Regions from separate parts of the Paenibacillus sp. R14(2021) genome, predicted to be linked through region 2. Evidence: riboswitches for the same ligand, from Rfam matches in the RefSeq annotation. Region 2 holds a riboswitch; the other holds the start of a gene.

Region 1 (5,730 bases), 520 kb from region 2:
ATACTGCAGCCACTGTTACGTGAACGGCAGCTTCACGCTGCCTGAGCTGACGGCGGAAGGGATGAAGGAACGGGTCAAAGAGAAGCTCGTAAGCATGGGTTTTCCGAAATTCACGACAGGCTTGTTCACGCGAGGCATCCCCAAGCTGGAACGCTGGAAGAACCGCTAGTCACGACAAAACGCCGCCATCGCCACATCGCAGTGGCGATGGCGGCGTTTTTGCGTCCTTGTTTTGCTTGGCGTGTTCCCATAACCTTACATCGCATGGTCGCCCACGAGCGGCTGCTCCGGTGAACCTGCAGCGGGCTTAACAGGACGTGTGTACCAGCCGGGTCCTGCGATGATCCCAGTTTTGCAACGGATCCGGTTGTAGTGGTATGGTGTAAAGAGCAATCCTAGGAGGAAGATCATGGCGAAGGAATCTAAGAAAAACAGGCAAATCGCGAATATATCGCTCGGTGTGATGGCTGCGGGCTTCGCGGCGACGATTCCGTTCCGTACGGGAGGGCTCGGACTGCTGCATGCGGGGTTTGAGGCCGGCGTCATTGGCGGACTCGCGGACTGGTTCGCCGTAACGGCGTTATTCCGCCATCCGCTCGGCATCCCTATACCGCATACGGCACTCCTGCCGCGCAACCGGAAGAAAATGTCGGAGGGCATCGTGCGCGTTCTGGAAGACCGTCTGCTTGCCAAAGAGAGCATGATCGAGAAGCTGACGCAGATCGAGCTGGCCAAGCAGCTGCTGCCCGCCGTTCGAAGCGCCTTGCATTCAGCCGTCCACAGCGAGCGTCTGCCCCATCTGCTGACAAGCGTACTGCGCAGCGTAGATGCGGAGAAGATCGTGCCGATGCTGTCCGGCGAGATCCGTGCTGCGGCGAAGCGGATCGACCTTGAAGCCGTGCTGCGCGGGTTTCTGCGCAAAGCCGCCGAGAACGGCACGGACGAGCGCATGCTGGATCTGCTGCTGGAGCGCGCCGAGACTTGGGTGAGCACGGAAGGGATGCGCCGCGAGCTGGGCAACGCAGTCATGAACCTCGTTAAAGGGCTGAACGTCGGCGGGCTGATGTCGTTCGCGATCAATGCCTTCATCGGTTATTTGGACGAGGATAAGCTCGGAACGATGCTGCAGTCCTTTATTTTAACCAAAATTCACGAGCTGAAGGTACCGGATACGCAGCGCCGCATGCTCGTCATGGATAAGCTGCGGGAGTCGCTCGAGCTTCTTATTACCAGGCTCTCGGAATCCGGGCAGCTGGACGTTATTCGCGATGAATTGCTGCAAGCCTTTGATATCGACGGCGAGCTGACGAAGCTGTTCGAGCACTTGCGCGAGAAGGGAATTGCATTCCTTCATTCGGAGGACTTTGCAGCTAAGGCATGGCCGTTTCTGGAGCGCTTCCTGAATCGGATGGAGGAGAATGAAGCGCTCATCGCGGATGCCGAGCAATGGCTCAAGGGACAGGCGGCCGGCTTGATCGAACGCAATCACGCCAAGATCGGCGCCTTCGTGAAGGAGAATCTCGATCGGCTGGATAACGATCAGCTCGTGGAATTAATTGAAGACAAGGTAGGCCAGGATCTGCAGTGGATTCGCGTGAACGGCGCGGTCTGCGGCTTTCTCATCGGTCTGGTGCTACGCGGCATCGAAATGATCTCCGGCTACATCTGAGCGTCTGCAGGCGCGGGTCATGCTTCTGTATCAGCCCGCTTATGTCCTGGAATCCAGTAAATCCGCTCTTTTCCCTATTTGCGAGAAACAGCCATATAGTGAGGTAGAGCGAGATTGCTGGCGAATACCTGGGTTGTAAGCGTTATTATCGCAGGGGTTGATCGAAAACGAGAACGGAGCGTACATAGGTTTCCTTTACAAAAGGCAGTCGCAAGCGTAACATACGAGTCATGCTTAAACTTAAACGACGTAATTGATTACGCTGAATTCTCACTTAATTGAGAATCGGGGGAACCATTGAATGCCAGGCATACGGCCGGTAACAGGTACGGAATGCTTGCCATTAGGGGTGAATCTTGAGCCTTGCTCAAGTAGGGCAACTCTCATGCCCGAATCCGACAGCTAACCTCGTAAGCGAACCGGGAGAGGCGACGAATTGTGCGTGCAAATAGACACTTCATCATAGATGTGCCTAGAAGCCGCGAGAGGCGTTCCTCTGTTTAGAGGCAGTCTTTTGCAGGCTTCTTTTTTGATGTTCATTTTCGGTATGCGTATAAGTTAGAGGCGAACTAGTAAATTTATAGATACAAGCAGGAAAAGGGGGCGTTGTTATGGCCGGTTACCGCCGTAAAACTCCGGAGGAATTGCTGTTATCCATTTCTAAAATCCATCGCGGTCGACTTAAAATCTACATCGGCGCCGTCAGCGGCTCCGGGAAAACCTATCATATGCTGCGCGAAGGCCAGGCGCTCAAGCAGCAGGGGATCGAGGTCGTCGTCTGTGCCGTATCGACGATGCGCCGTCCGGAAACCGTGGAGCAGCTCGCGGACTTGGAGCGTATTCCGAGCATCCACTGGATGAAAGGCGACGTCGAGAAGAAGGATTTGAATTTGGATGCCATCGTAGAACGCAATCCCGAGGTGCTGCTGGTGGATTCACTGGCGCATGAGAACCGCCCCAATGCCCGGTTTGCAACACGGCTGGAGGATATTCGCTTCCTGCTCAGCAAAGGAATAAGTGTTATTACGACCGTCAACGTCTACGAGCTTGAAGGTGTGACGGAGCAGGCTCAGAAGCTGACAGGCATCTCGGCGGAATGCACGGTGCCGGCGGATTTGCTGGAGCTTGCGGACGAGGTGCGTCTAATCGACGTATCGCCTGAGACGATTCTGAACCGTTTGAACGAAGGCCGGCTGAATAACATTAAAGATCCTGAGTTGTTGAAGCGAGGGAACGTCGGCAAGTTGCGTGAATTGACGCTTCGCTTAGTTGCCGAGGGCGTCAACGAGTCGCTGGAGAAATACCGCGCGGAGCAGGGGTTCATCGGTCCTTCCGGGGCGTCGGAACGGATTCTTGTCGCCGCACAGTATCATATCAACGGTTCGATCTATATTAGGCGCGGCCAGCAAATCGCCAAGCGGCTCGGCGGCGATCTGCAGGTTGTCGTCTTCGACGATGCTTCCCAGGAGCCGACCAAGGAGCGGGATGCATTCAAGAAATCCATCCTGAAGCTGGTAGAAAAGGTCGGCGCGGGCTTCCGTGAAATTTCGATTACGAACCGCCGCCAGGTTCCTCGCGCGCTCATCCGCTACGCGATGCTCATTAACGCGACGCGTATTGTTATGGGACATTCCAAGCAGACGCGTGCGGAGGAGCTGCGGCAGGGCTCGATCGGCCGGAGCGTCTTGAAGCAGTCGCGCAACATCGACGTGTACTTCATGGCCGACCGTGCGGAGCACGAAGGCGAACGGGTGCTGGAGACGAAGCGTTCGGCGCCTAAGCCTCCCTCCGAGCCGTATCGCCGTTTGAGCACGCAGGAAGTGGAGAAGAAGATCGAGCGGATCCGCCGCGGCACGTTCAAGGTGTATATCGGAGCAGCGCCGGGGGCCGGCAAGACGTATATGATGCTGCGCGAAGGCAATGACTTGCTGCGCAAAGATATCGACGTCGTGATCGGCTTTGTCGAGACGCATGGACGTCCAGGCACGGAGGCGCAGCTCGGTCAGCTGAAGCTCGTCCCTCGAATGGTCATCCAAGACCATGGGAAATCCAGCGAGGAGATGGATGTCGCCGCTATCATTGCTCGCAATCCGGAGGTCGTGCTGATTGACGAGCTCGCGCATGCGAATGCGCCGGGCAGCCGGAACAAACGCCGCTACGAGGATATTCAGGAAATTCTGAACGCCGGTATTTCCGTTATTTCCACGCTGAACGTGCAGCATTTGGAGAGCCTGAAGGACTCCGTGGAGAAAATAACGGGCTGCACGGTTGCCGAAACCGTGCCGGATAATTTCCTTCGTCTGGCTGATGAGATGGAGCTGATCGACGTTGCTCCGGGCGCATTGCAGGAACGGATGCGGGAAGGCAGCATCTATAAGAGCGAGGACGTGGAAGGGGCACTCGCCGGTTTCTTCAAAACAGGCAACCTCATTGCGCTTCGCGAGCTCGCCCTGCGAGAGATTGCCGACGATGTGGATGAGCGGCTCGAAGCATGGGAACGGAACGGCTCCCTGCGGGGACCGTGGCGTAGGCACGAATCGATCTTCGTCGCAGTTACCGCAAGCATGAATGCGGAGCGTCTGATCCGCCGCGGCTTCCGGATTGCCTATCGGCTGAAAGCCGACTGGCATGTGCATTACGTGCAGGAGCACGGCAATCACTCGGAGGAGCATCGCAAGCGGATTGCGGAGATCAAGGAGCTGGTCGAACGTCTCGGCGGTACGTTTGAGGCGGAGGCAGGCGTTTCCGAGCAGAAGGTACCGGAAGCATTACTTGCGAAAGCCAATGCGCTCAAGAGCACCCAAATTATTTTGGGTCAATGCGGCCGCAGCTTCTGGAGTAAATTGACGCACAAGCCTGTCATCGAAACGCTGCTGCGGGAAGGCCGCCATATGGATATTCTCGTCGTGGCGGATTTCAACCCCAATATGGCGCTTGGCGAAGAGGATGAGTAGCCAATTGTCGTTTAAAGGGAGAAAATATATCGGAATTTGGTAATATGTGATAAAAGATGACATATTTAAATATTTAAATTGAATCCCCCTCGTATTCCTGATAGAATCTTCATAGATTATTATTGATTGAGGGGGAAACAAGATGAAAAAATGGTATGTGTCAGCAATCGTGACATTAGTAGCCATGTTAATACTAGCAGGTTGTGGTGCGAAGAAAAGCGAGAACACGGGAATCGAGAACGCCGGAAGCGCAGCGGGCAACAGCAGCGATGCGACGACGTACATGTTTGCAAGCGATGCGAGCTACGCTCCGATGGAGTATATGGACAAAGACGAGCTGAAAGGCTTCGACGTCGATTTTCTTGATGAAGTCATGAAACAAGCAGGCCTCAAGTACGAGCTGCACAACGTTGCTTGGGACGCGATGCTTGAGAGCGTGAAGCAAGGCAAAGAGTATCAAGCCGGTATTTCGAGTATCTCCATTACCGACGATCGGAAGCAAACGTATGATTTCTCCATGCCGTACTTCGAATCGACGAACGTTATCATGGTGAAGGAAGACAGCGACATTAAGAGCGCGACTGACCTGAAGGGCAAGAAGGTTGCCGTGCAGGGCGGAACGACTGCTGATATCCTCATGACCAAAATCATGGGGGAGGGCAACACGGATCTGAAGAAATTCGACAGCAACGCTGTAGCGCTGCTTGAGCTCGATCAAGGCGGCGCGGATGCCGTCGTGGCCGACATTGCTATCGTCAGAGACTACGTGAAGAACAACCCTGGCAAGAAGCTGAAGAGCATTGCGGATTCTACGAACTTCAACTCCGAGTACTACGGCCTCGCTTTCCCGAAAGGCAGCGAGCTGAAGGCGAAGCTGGACCCTGCAATCAAGGCGATTATCGAAAACGGAAAATACGCAGAAATTTACAAGAAATGGTTTGGCGAAGAGCCGAATACGGCAAACTTGAAATAAGAATGAGTAGAAGAGTGTGCGTGCCGTAACGTTGCGCATACTCTTTTTTCCTTTCATAACCTCCGTTTCTTGATGATAACGAAAGGACGTATCCGAATGGATTTTAGATTTGATATCATCTGGGATTATGCGCC
Region 2 (5,730 bases):
TAAGGAGGCTAAGAAATGGTTGCGAATCATGCAAGGGACCGACTGCCTGAAGAGAAAGTATTCAAAGACCCCGTTCATAAATACATCTATGTGCAGGATCAGCTGATTTGGGATTTGATTAATACCCGGGAGTTTCAGCGTCTTCGGCGCATACGGCAGCTCGGCGCTTCTTATTTAACTTTCCATGGCGCAGAGCACAGCCGATTCTCGCATTCGCTCGGCGTCTATGAAATCACACGCAAAATCATTTCACAGTTCGAGCGGAGCGGCTATCCGGATTGGCCGAAGGAGGAGAAGCTTGTTGCGCTATGCGCGGCACTGCTTCATGATATCGGCCACGGTCCGTTCTCTCATTCCATTGAAGATGTGTTCGACACGCGTCACGAAGAATGGACGTGCCGTCTGCTTCTTGAGGATACGGAAATCAACCGGGTGCTGCGTGCCTTTGACCGCTCATATCCGGAGCGGATTGCATCCGTCATTTGCAAAACCTATCATCAGCCGATTGTCGTTAGTCTAGTTTCCAGTCAGATGGACGCGGATCGGATGGATTATTTGCTCCGCGATGCTTATTTCACGGGGGTCAATTACGGTACCTTCGATTTGGAGCGGATCCTGCGGGTGCTGAGACCATATCAGGGGCGGATCGTCGTCAAAGAAAGCGGCATGCATGCCGTGGAAGATTATCTCATGTCCCGGTATCAAATGTATTGGCAGGTGTATTTTCACCCGGTAACCAGAAGCTCTGAAATTATTCTTAGACAAATATTTCGCAGAGCAATGGAGCTTTACGCGGGTGGCTATCCGTTTGGTTGGATGATGGCTCCGTTGGAAAAACTGATCTCGGGCATGATTGATCTTGAAGACTATATCGCACTGGATGAGGCGCTTGTCCAAACCGCTTTCTCCGAGTGGGGGAAAGAACACGATTTCGTACTGTCTGACCTATGCCGCCGCTTTCTTGACCGCAGATTGTATAAATATGTAACGATGGACCAGCCGAATGAGGCGCTCTGGCAGGAAATCCGCGAGCAGTTCAGCGCAATCGGTCTACATCCAAGCTATCATCTAGAAATTGACTTTCCGTTTGACATGCCCTACCATGTGTATCGTCCAGGAACGGCCGGCATGACGGAGAATGAAGAAAAACCGCCGATTCTGCTGCTCTCCGGAGATGATCGTTTGTCGGAAATCTCCGGCCGATCCGACATTGTTCGTTCCATTACCGGCATACATCAAGGCAAGTACCATCTCTATTACCCAGAAGAACCGCTGCTTCAATCGGTTCATTTGCTTTCCGCGAATATTCGCGAATTATTTGCTTTAATGTAGAAAGGGGTTTCAGACATTATCATGTTAATCGACACACATACACATTTAGACTCGCATAAATTCGACGAAGACCGTGCGGAAGTTATCGAACGGGCACGGGCCGAGGGCGTACATACGCTGATCAATATTGGCTTCAACAGGGAGACAATCCCTACGACGATGGCGCTCGCCGAGCAGTATTCGTTTATCTATGCGGCGGTAGGCTGGCATCCCGTAGACAGCATTGATATGCTTCCGGGCGATTTGGACTGGATTGCATCTTTATGCGACCACCCCAAGGTCATCGCCATCGGTGAAATCGGACTTGATTATCATTGGGATACGTCGCCGAAGGACGTGCAGCAGCGCGTATTCCGCGAGCAGATCCAGCTTGCCAAGCAGAAAGATAAACCCATCGTCATTCATAATCGCGATGCGCATGAGGACGTAGTCCGAATACTGAGAGAAGAAGACGCGAAGGCGGTCGGAGGGGTGATGCATTGCTATTCCGGCAGTTGGGAAACAGCGAAGCAATGCCTCGATATGAATTTCTATATTTCCTTCGGTGGACCGCTTACATTTCAGAATGCCAGGGTACCAAAAGAAGTGATGGCGAGGGTGCCGCTCGACCGGATTCTCATCGAAACCGACGCGCCATATTTGGCTCCTCACCCTCACCGCGGAAAACGGAATGAGTCGGCTTTCGTCCGTCTTGTAGCAAATACGATGGCGGAAATCACAGGTAAATCTGTAGAAGAAATTGCTAAAATCACAACGGAAAACGCGATGAAATGTTTTGGAATATGATGAAAATCGTTTTGAAAGCAAGGAATTGGGACTAATCCGGTGTAAAAACTGAATTTCGCTTCAGAAATCGCTTGTTTTTCTCGGATTTTTCCTTGAAATTCGGTTAAATCGTCATTAATCAGTTCTTTACAATGTGCAGCGCTAGAAGGTATGATTCATTTCAGGGTAACAAAACTTGTATTCCTTTTCCAAAATAATCGCTTAATCTCCGAAAAACGGAGAGCGGGGGAACCAATTGTTGAAACTGATCGTATCATTGCGGTCGGTGGAACATGAAATTCTTCTTGGGGTGAATTTCGCAAACGACGCAGTATTCGAAAGACGCGTCATAAGCGAATAGGGCGACTCTCACGTCCGAATCCGACAGCTAACCTCGCAAGCGTCAATAAGAGAGATCAACCTCGTGCATGCAATCCATGCTACCATTGTCTAATGGGAAGCCACGAAACAGATCCTCTGTCGTCGGGCTTCTTTTTGTTTGAATAATGCGTAAACTGACGACATAGGGTTAACATGGAGGTGGCACCGAGGATGAATTTGGAAAATGCGTGCTTGCACGCTAATCACTTTATAGTCGCGTCTAAGTATCATGCGTAACAAAGGCGGCGGGGCTATGTAAGGAGGACCGATGAAGTGGGAGAACTCCAGCTTAAGGACACCCATGGGAAACGATCATCCAGCATGTCTTTCGCATTGCGATGGAAGCATGAGAATGTGCGTTTAATTATCTTAAGCGCCATGATCTCAATCGCTATGACTTTCATGTTTTTGGTGTTGTTGTACGGAACGGCTGACAAGCACGTCTCCGTAGTATTGAACGGACGAGAAACCATTGTATCGACCAAACAATGGGTCCTTCAACGCCTACTGGATGAACAAGCCATAACTGTCGGCACTTATGATAAAGTGTCGATGCCGCTCTCTGGCGGTATTAAAGACGGCGACCGCGTCGTAATTGATCAAGCGGTGCCGCTAATAGTAAAGGCTGACGGCAAAGCAAAAACGTTGTACACGACAGAGAGAACTGTACAGGCAGCGATCGATCAGGCTAATATATCGGTACGCAGTCAAGATAAAGTAGTGCCTACGCTGACGGATAGACTTTCTCCGAACATGGTCATAACGATCACAAGGATCGATAAGAAATATTCGGAGACCGCGTATCCGGTTCCTTTCTCCATTGTGAAGAAGGAAGATCCTAAGCTGGAACTTGGGAAGCAGAAGCTTGTCCAGAACGGCAAGCAGGGCACGGTCGTCAAACGTTATGAATCTGTATTTGCAGACGGTGTACTCGTCTCGCAAACGCTTGTCGAGAAGCTGAATCAAGATGCAGCTGTGGATAAGATCGTGACCGTCGGGACGAAGAAACCTGATGTCATGATGCTCTCCGCAAATTCATCCGGCACTTGGACGAAACGGGGCATAACGTTCAGTGCGAGTAAAATATTGAAAAATGTAACGCTGACCGCCTATTCCGCCGGCGTAGCTTCGACCGGCAAAGGCGTCAACCACCCCGAGTACGGCATCACCGCATCCGGTGCGCGTGTGAAAGAGGGCCGGACGATTGCCGTAGATCCGAGAGTCATACCGATCGGCTGGTGGGTATACATTGAAGGCATTGGCTTCCGCCGTGCGGAAGACACGGGCAGTGCGATCAAAGGCAAGAAGATCGATGTCTACTACAACAGCGAGTCGTATGCCGATCGTTTCGGTCTGAAACGAGGCTATACGGTCTATGTGCTGGGACCGAAAAAGCCGGAGTCTCTGTAAGAAACCCGGTCATCCTTTGCAGCATCTGTAGAGAAGCAATAATGGTGCTACTTGATTCATATCGTATTTGAAGCCTAAATATGTCATGATAAGGAGAGGCGATGCCTCTTCTTTTTGATTTTCAGCAAAGACGAAGTCATAATGACTTCTTAGGCATATCAAACGAGAATGGGGCCGCCTGTATGGACGGCTTTAGGCGATTCTTGCGAGATGTTTGTGCGAAAGGAAGGAATGAACTTCCATGATGAAAGAAATCATTGTAGTTGAGGGCAAAGACGATACCGTGGCCATTAAACGCGCCGTAGAAGCGGAAACCATCGAAACGGGCGGCTCAGCGATCGGCGAAGCCGTGCTGAAGCGGGTAGAGCTTGCGCAGCAGCGTCGAGGCGTTATTATATTCACCGACCCCGATCATGCCGGCGAGCGGATCCGCAAAATCGTGGCGCAGCGCGTCCCAGGCTGCAAGCATGCGTTTCTTCCCCAGGAGGAGGCACTCTATAAGGGCGATATCGGCGTAGAGAATGCGTCTCCCGAAGCCATTCGGAGAGCGCTGGCCAATTTGCGCACGGAAGCCACGGAAGGCAGCGGCAATCTTGCGGAAGTGACGATGGACGATCTGATGCAGGCAGGATTGCTTGTGCATGCACAGGCATCGGAACGGCGGCTTAAGATGGGCAATTTGCTCGGCATTGGATACGCCAATGGCAAGCAGTTCTATAAAAGGTGCTCCACGTTCAGAATTACGCAGGAGGAATTCCAGCGCGCACTGAGAACGATGGAAAGCGAAGGAGAACATTCATGACAGAAGGATCCAAAGCAGTTGCAGATGTGGCCTCACCCAAGCGGACGAAGGACATCATCGCCAAGTACGGGTTTACGTTTAAGAAAAGCCTCGGTCAGAATTTCCTGATCGATCAAAATATTTTGCGCAACATCGTGAATGCCGCTGAACTTGATGAAACGAAGGGCGCGCTTGAAATCGGTCCCGGCATCGGCGCGCTGACTCAGCAGCTTGCTTCTGCGGCTGGCCGCGTCACGGCCGTGGAAATCGACAACCGGCTTATCCCGATTCTAAAGGATGTCCTTGCAGAAACGCCGAATGTACACGTAGAGCACGGCGATGTCTTGAAGCTCGACCTGAAGGAGCTGATGGACAAGCAGTTTGCCGGTCTATCCGGCGTGAGTGTCGTTGCGAATCTGCCATACTACGTAACGACGCCGATTCTAATGAAGCTGCTCGAAGAGAAGCTTCCGCTTGAGCATATCGTCGTAATGATTCAGAAGGAAGTTGCGCAGCGGATGGCGGCAAAGCCGGGCGGTAAAGAATACGGCAGCCTAAGCGTTGCTGTGCAGTACTACTGCGTGCCTGAGCTTGTCTGCATCGTCCCTCATACGGTATTCATTCCGCAGCCGAATGTCGATTCTGCCGTTATCAAGCTTTCCCTGCGCGAGAAACCGGCGGTCGACGTTCGGGATGAAGCGCATTTCTTCCGTACCGTGCAGGCATGCTTCGCACAGCGGCGCAAGACGATCGCCAATAACCTAACTGCATTCGTCGGCAAATCTAACCGCGAGCTGCTCGGGCCGCTACTCGAAGGCTGCGGCATCGATCCCATCCGCCGCGGCGAGACGCTCTCGCTTGCGGAATTCGCGGCACTGAGCCATGCCCTGCTCGATGCGGGCTTGACCAGCTAATCAAAGGCGCTGCAGTTCAAGCCCAAGAAACGCACCATCAGGGGCGTCTCCCCATAGGATAGACGAAGAGGTGATTTGCCCATGATGCAAGGGGACCTGGTCGTCCGCAAATCCTATGGCGGGGACGTCCTATTTCGAGTTGCCACG

Evidence for each region. A riboswitch is a leader RNA that binds a small molecule or an ion and turns the genes downstream of it on or off. The one in region 2 is predicted to bind cyclic di-AMP.
Region 1: it holds a riboswitch for cyclic di-AMP, as region 2 does, so the genes downstream of both, KXU80_RS21130 (histidine kinase) here and KXU80_RS18650 (resuscitation-promoting factor) in region 2, are expected to answer to the same signal.

Annotation. Positions count from the first base shown of each region.
Region 1 is NZ_CP080269.1:4,524,543-4,530,272, forward strand. It holds gene KXU80_RS21120 (zinc ribbon domain-containing protein) at 1-169, shown strand, start outside; gene KXU80_RS21125 (DUF445 domain-containing protein) at 410-1,669, shown strand; cyclic di-AMP (ydaO/yuaA leader) riboswitch at 1,920-2,102, shown strand; gene KXU80_RS21130 (histidine kinase) at 2,281-4,623, shown strand; gene KXU80_RS21135 (basic amino acid ABC transporter substrate-binding protein) at 4,766-5,596, shown strand; gene KXU80_RS21140 (amino acid ABC transporter permease) at 5,693-5,730, shown strand, end outside.
Region 2 is NZ_CP080269.1:4,006,209-4,011,938, forward strand. It holds gene KXU80_RS18640 (HD domain-containing protein) at 16-1,332, shown strand; gene KXU80_RS18645 (TatD family hydrolase) at 1,354-2,118, shown strand; cyclic di-AMP (ydaO/yuaA leader) riboswitch at 2,307-2,515, shown strand; gene KXU80_RS18650 (resuscitation-promoting factor) at 2,752-3,888, shown strand; gene rnmV (ribonuclease M5) at 4,130-4,690, shown strand; gene rsmA (16S rRNA (adenine(1518)-N(6)/adenine(1519)-N(6))-dimethyltransferase RsmA) at 4,687-5,583, shown strand; gene yabG (sporulation peptidase YabG) at 5,665-5,730, shown strand, end outside.